Regions from separate parts of the Streptococcus nakanonensis genome, predicted to be linked through region 2. Evidence: riboswitches for the same ligand, from Rfam matches in the RefSeq annotation. Region 2 holds a riboswitch; the other holds the start of a gene.

Region 1 (3,416 bases), 610 kb from region 2:
TTTTGATGAGGATATCAGCTGCTTCTTCTGGATGCTCCATAGCATATTGGTAGCCTTTTTTGATAGCTTGGATGACTTTACGAGCTTCTTCTTTGTTATCTTTCAAATAGTCGTTGTTTGCGATGATAACTGGTGAATAGTAGTCAAATTCTTTAACGTAGTCTTTCAAGTACATGAAATTAGCATCTACACCTTGAGATTTTGCAAGGATACCATCCCATCCATAGTAGATCCAAGCAGCATCAAAGACGCCATTGGCAATCGGTGTGATCGAGTTTGAATCGTTATTTGGTACTTTTTCGACCTTCTCAAAGTCTCCACCTTGAGATTCTACCAAGGTTTTCAACATAGCCAGTTCCGTTGGGTCATTCCAGGTTCCGTATTTCTTACCAACCAAGTCTTTTGGACTAGCTACATTGTCAGATTTACGAGAGATGATTCCTGATGTATTGTGTTCAACAATAGCTGCAACGGCAGTAATTCCTGCCCCTTTTTCCAATTTTTTAGCCATGTAATCTTGGAAATAAACTGCAAATGGTGCCTTTCCGTTAATAACCAAGTCAGAAGAACTTTCTTCTGGTGGCAATTTCAAGTCAACATCCACTCCAGCTTCTTTGAAATAACCTTTTTCCTTGGCAACATAAAGCCCTGTGTGGTTGGTATTTGGTGTCCAGTCTAGGATAAAGTCAATCTTCTTAAGTTCTGCTTCCTTATTATCCTTAGAAGCAGTTCCTTGGCCACAGGCCACAAGCACAACAGCTACAAAAGCTGTTACAAGCGTTAAAAACACTTTCCATGTTTTTTTCATTTTGATTTCCTCTTTTCTTTTTGAAACATTCTAATTCTACGAACGTTTCCATTTAATAACATATTTTTCACTGATATCGACCAACTTCATACCAAGAAGACTGATAATCGATACCAGAATAATAATCGCGAACATGGTATCATACTGAAACAGTTTCTTGGACTGAATCATGTAGACACCTAGTCCTTCAAAGCCTCCCAACCACTCAGATACCACTGTTGTGATAAAGGCGTAGGAGACACTGACCCTCAGACCTGCATAAAAGTAAGGCAGGCTGACTGGAATTTTAAAATGCCACAGGATTTGCCAAGGCTTGGCCCGCATCAAACTAAACAAGGTCAGCATATCCTTGTCACAATGCCTAAAACCGTCCAAAATACTGACGATGATAGGAAAAGTTGTCGTCAAAATAATCAAGACAATCTTGGGCAGAATCCCATAACCTAGCCACAAGACCAAGATAGGAGCTATGGCAATGGTCGGAATGGTCTGAACAACCACCATCATAGGGTAAATCAGGTCATTGAGCCAAGTTAAACTATCCATAAGTACAGCCATGAGACAGGCAATCAAGACTCCCAAAATCAGTCCCAATAAAGCCACTCTCAAGGTCGCCCAGCTATGGTGCCAGAGAAATTCTCTGTCACGAACAAAGGACTGGAGAATTTCAAGAGGTGTCGGCAGGATAAACTTGGGGAGAAGTTTAAGAAAACCTGCTAACTGCCAGATTGACAAGACTCCCAGAAAGCCCAATAGACTAATGTGTCGTCTCAGTATACTTTTCAAGTTTCTCATCAATACTTAAAATCTCTCCTACATTTATTTTGACATTGGCAAAGACATTATCTGCCTCCTGCCCTGCCACTTCCAGCGCTTCTTTTAGAATGCGCATAAGCTCATCAAACTCCCCTTCCAAGACCGTTTCAAATGGTGTCACCACCATGGTCACTTCTTGAACTTGCAGATAAGCAATGACCTGATCGATAACAGCTATCCGATCAATCCCCTGTGCTAGGGGTAAAACTTGCAAGGCAATGCTTGCTTTCATAAAAACCTCCTCTTCTCGTTTTCCTTTGACAAAAAGAAAAACCTTTACCATATATGGAAAAGGTCAAGAATAGACTAAGTATCGTTCCCTACGCTGGCATTACCCAGATCAGGTGCGGTCGAAGTTTAACACTTCCTCTCAGACTGTACACAGACTCCCATATATTATATAGATATATGATAGCGCAAAATAAGAAAAATGTCAAGGAAACTGCTTACAGAAAAGAGCAGGAAACATTTCCTACTCCAATTTTCTATACTCGTTCTCCATCACTGTTTACTCTGTAGCCATCCACCGTCGTATTAACAGCTAAGGCACCTGAAGAGTAAGAATAATACCACTTACCAAAAACTTGATACCAGCCTGTTTTCATTGCCCCTGAACTATCCAGATAATACCACGAGCCATTTTCCTTTAACCAGCCTGTCTGCATTTCACCAGATGATTTCAAATAATACCAGCTGGAACCATCCTTCAACCATCCCGTTGATTTAGACCCATTTGATTTAAAATGATACCAACTACCATTTATTTTCTTCCAACCGACAGTCGATCCATTATTTGAGCTATAATTAGAGCTATTCCCTGATTGGTTCTGATAATTCTGTGAAGAAGTCACTCCCTCTAGCTGTATATAGCGATGACTTCCGTTATAAGCTGTATAACTCAACCACTTGTATCCATCTTTTTCGAGAATTTGATCATAATGAACCTTCTCCCCAGGATAATAGTAATCAATCACAGTTGCGCTAGCTAGAGGTTCAGTTTTAATAGCAGACTTGGTCTTAAAATAATGAGTTCCACCGGTTGAAGAAAGAACAGAATTACCTAGAGGATTTTTATTCACAGCCTCCAATTGAACATAACGATAGCTTCCATTATAGGCAGTATAACTCAACCACTTGTACCCATCTTTTTCGAGCATTTGATCATAATGAACATTCTCCCCAGGATAATAGTAATCAATCACAGTTGCGCTAGCTAGAGGCTGATTTTTGATAGCTGACTTAGTCTTAAAATAATGTGTTCCTCCTGTTGAAACTGAGGTTTGACTATTCCCAACACTGCCACCAGCCAAATCTTTAAAATGAATAAATCCTGTCATCGTATTTGCTTTTATAATTCGTTTATTATAGGCTTCTGTATAACCATAGTTATATTCCTCAATCTCAATCTTATCTCCCATTACATTTGACACCCAGGCAACATGCCCATAAGTTCCTGCAGTAGACCAAGCAATGGAGCCAATCGTCGGTGTATTATCTACACGATAGCCTTCATGACGAGCACGGTGCCCCCATTCATTCGCATTTCCATAAGCCCTTGGAATCTCAAAACCATTGACACTACTCAAACGAAAGGCTGCAAAAGAAGTACACTGACGAGAATACATGCGCCACTGATCAATCTCCTGACTCCCATTTTTATAATAAGCAGGATAATCATCCCCACGCGCAATTGATCCATTCCCTCCAGAATAGGCATAGACACTATCACCCGCTGCTAGCATCAATCCTACTACTAAAAAAGGAACAAGCTTTTTAACTGACATCTTCAAGT
Region 2 (3,416 bases):
TCTCAATCCAATAATCAACCACAGAGATCAAGGGATCCAAACGATGGCTAATGATCAGAAAACTTCTTCCTTGATTTCTCTCCTCCACAATCCACTGACAAAAATAATGACAAGCTCTATCATCCAAACCTGCAAAAGGTTCATCTAGTAAAATCACAGAAGCCTTGCTGGTCAAGATGGTCAAAAGCTGAAGAATCTTTTGCTGACCACCACTTAATTGATAGGGACTCTTATCAAGTTCCTTCTCCAGATCAAAATATCGTAAGGCTTGAAGAATACGCTGATTTCTTTCAGAATCAGGTCCATCTAATTGAAGTTCCTCTCGCAGACTGGATCGAATAAACTGCTTCTCAGCTTCCTGAACCACACCCGTCAGGTCATGATACAAACTCTTTTTCTTTTTCAGAACTGTCCCCTTCCAGGTAATGCGCCCCTTATACTTTTGAAATTGAAGAATGGAGCGAAAGAGGGTTGATTTCCCGACACCATTATCACCCAAGATACAGGAAATTCCTTGGTAGAATGTGAAATCTGCAATCGAAAAGAGGGGGCGATTATTCAGCTCACAAGTTGTTTTGTCCATATGGAATAGTTCTGGGCTAGAAGCAACCTCCTTTGAAGCAACCTGTGTCATTTCAGAGGTAGGGATTTGAAACACTTCCCTTAGTTGACCATCTCTTAGCTCCACCATATGGTCAATATAGGCTTCATAGTCCGTTAAATCATGGTCGCACAAAATAACTGTCTTCCCATCAGAGACCAACTCTTTTAGAATCTCCAATATCTCTATCCTACTCTTGCGGTCAATGGAAGCGAAAGGCTCATCCAAGAGATAGACCCTAGGATTCATAGCAAAGAGAACAGCCAAGGCAGCCTTTTGCTTTTCTCCACCTGATAAGTGATGGATGGGACGGTGCAAGATCTTCTCACAGCGACATTGTCGAACCACCTCTGCTATTTTTGAATCAATTTCCTGAAGGTGATAGCCGATATTCTCCAAGGTAAAAATCAGCTCCTCAAACAAGCTCTCCATGGTAAATTGATGATTAGGATTTTGAAAGAGAATACCAACCGTCTGGACACGTTCGATGATAGAAAGCTGACTGACCTCGCTCCCATTTATCAGTACTTGACCGCTATAGGGAAGAGAACTAACTTGGGCAATCATTTGAAAGAGACTCGATTTTCCAGAACCACTGCTCCCAACCAACAAGGTAAAAGCTTGCTCATGAAAAGTAAAATCAATCGGTTCCGAAAAAATTGGGGACTGAATCTCCCGTAATTCCAGACCCATCTATGCTTTTCCTCCAGCTGCAAACTGATGATAAAGTTTGACAATGGCACGAACCAAGATGGTACAGAAGAAAAAGACGGAAATAAAACGTACCACTAGCAAGGAAAGTACAAAAGGCACTGAAAAGGCGTAGTAACCTAACTTAATGTATTCATAGACAAAGCTAACAAGCGTAATCCCAATACTATTGGCAGTTAGAGAGAGCCAACTTTCATAGCGATTCTTGGTTACGATAAAACCAAGTTCACTTCCCAAACCTTGAACCAAGCCAGACAAAAGGGCACCTAGCCCGAATTGGCTACCATAAAGGACTTCAGCAAGCGCAGCTAGCACTTCTCCAATCGTTGCACTTCCGACTCTCGGAACAAAGATGGCAGCAATGGGCGCAGCCATACACCAGAGTCCAAAAAGGATTTCATTGGCAAAAGCCTGTAAACCAAGAGGTGTTAAGAGTAGGCTGAGAATATTATACACATATCCTGAACCAACGAAAACCCCACCAAAAAAGATAGACAAGAAAGCAAGCAAAATAACATCTTTTAACTGCCATTTTTTCAACATAAAAAACTCCTTTTTAAAGAAAAGTGGGGTGCTCAAGGTGAGCTGCCAAAAGGCTTTATAACACCTTCATCCAGTTTCGTAAAAGAAAAAACTCTAATTACAGATAGGAATTAGAGTTCAGCTTACAAGATTAGACCGTTCTTTTCGACATACGAAAAAAGCGTTTCACATTTCCCTTCGCCAGTCTTAACTGTATCAGGTTCAATGGGTATCATCTCAGCCTAAAGCACCCCAAATGTCTTTATTATTTAATTATGTGATTATTATAACACACATTTTATACTAGTTCAAGAAATTGAACTGGAAATACAGCCTTGCACTCACAAAGACAGCAGATCTTTCTTTTGCAAAAAACAAATGACCTGTTTGATGAATTAGCCATTCAAGCTGAATCTGGACATATCTTTTTAGAAAAGGAAAACTTCCACTTACTTAGAATCCAAGGATAGATACCTATTGTTCACTCATTTCTCGAACAGTTTTTTCTATATTTTTTGCATACGATATTGCTGAAATGATTGAAACACCGTCAACATTGGTCTTCATAATGTCTTTAATATGTTGCGTCTGTATCCCACCAATTGCAACTAAGGGCATTTGTGGCAATAGTTTTCTCATCAATTTAAGACCTTCATAACCTATAGCGCCACCAGCATCATCTTTTGACTGGGTATCAAATACAGGACCAACACCAACATAATCTACATATTCAACTTTTGACTGTTGAAATTCTTTCTCGTTTTTTATAGAAAGACCAATTATTTTATCTGGCATCAATTTTCTAATTTCATCAACACCTAGGTCATCTTGTCCTACATGAACCCCATCAGCATCTATTTCTAATGCCAACTCTATATCATCATTTACGATAAACGGTACATTGTATTTTTTACAAAGTTTTTTAAGTTTTATTGCTAATTCCAGTTTTTCTTTACCTTCTAAAGCACCTTTACCTTTTTCTCGAAATTGAAATAAAGTTATACCACCTTTTAAAGAATCTTCAACAACTGTATATAAATCCTTACCTAAGCAAGTAGTCGTTCCACAAATAAAATATAATTTTAATAGTTCTTTATTAAACATCTTATTTCACCTTTTTAAATGTTTCTATATCTTTATCAGTAACTTCATATAATGCATTAATAAATTCAACTTTAAACGTTCCTGGTAGATGTCCATTAGGACGCTTTTCTGCCATTTCCCCGGCAATATTATATGCTAACATTGCTGTTTCTAAAGATTTCAATTCTTGACCTTTTTCTAGTCCGATAAAGCTTGCTACTACAGCACCTAATAAGCATCCTGTCCCAATAACTTTTGGCATCATGGCACTACCATTATGAATCGTTACCACTTCTCCATTTACCGCAATAGCATCCACTTCACCTGTTACTACAATTGGAATATTGAACTTAGCGTTGGCTGCTAGAGCAATCTCATCAATATTATCCACACCAGCACTATCTACTCCTTTAGATGCCACATTTATACCTACTAAAGAAGCAATCTCTCCAGCATTTCCCCTAATCGCAGCTAGTTTGTAATTGTTGATTAAATCATC

The links. Region 2 has a riboswitch for thiamine pyrophosphate ahead of AC6I9F_RS07215 (ECF transporter S component). Riboswitches for the same ligand answer to the same signal wherever they lie in the genome.
Region 1: it holds a riboswitch for thiamine pyrophosphate, as region 2 does, so the genes downstream of both, AC6I9F_RS09820 (thiamine-binding protein) here and AC6I9F_RS07215 (ECF transporter S component) in region 2, are expected to answer to the same signal.

What each region holds. Positions count from the first base shown of each region.
Region 1 is NZ_AP027139.1:2,086,460-2,089,875, forward strand. It holds gene AC6I9F_RS09810 (ABC transporter substrate-binding protein) at 1-808, opposite strand, end outside; gene AC6I9F_RS09815 (ABC transporter permease) at 845-1,603, opposite strand; gene AC6I9F_RS09820 (thiamine-binding protein) at 1,566-1,856, opposite strand; TPP riboswitch at 1,925-2,027, opposite strand; gene cbpD (choline binding-anchored murein hydrolase CbpD) at 2,110-3,416, opposite strand, start outside.
Region 2 is NZ_AP027139.1:1,481,085-1,484,500, forward strand. It holds gene AC6I9F_RS07210 (ATP-binding cassette domain-containing protein) at 1-1,294, opposite strand, end outside; gene AC6I9F_RS07215 (ECF transporter S component) at 1,295-1,855, opposite strand; TPP riboswitch at 2,011-2,099, opposite strand; gene thiE (thiamine phosphate synthase) at 2,309-2,938, opposite strand; gene thiM (hydroxyethylthiazole kinase) at 2,940-3,416, opposite strand, start outside.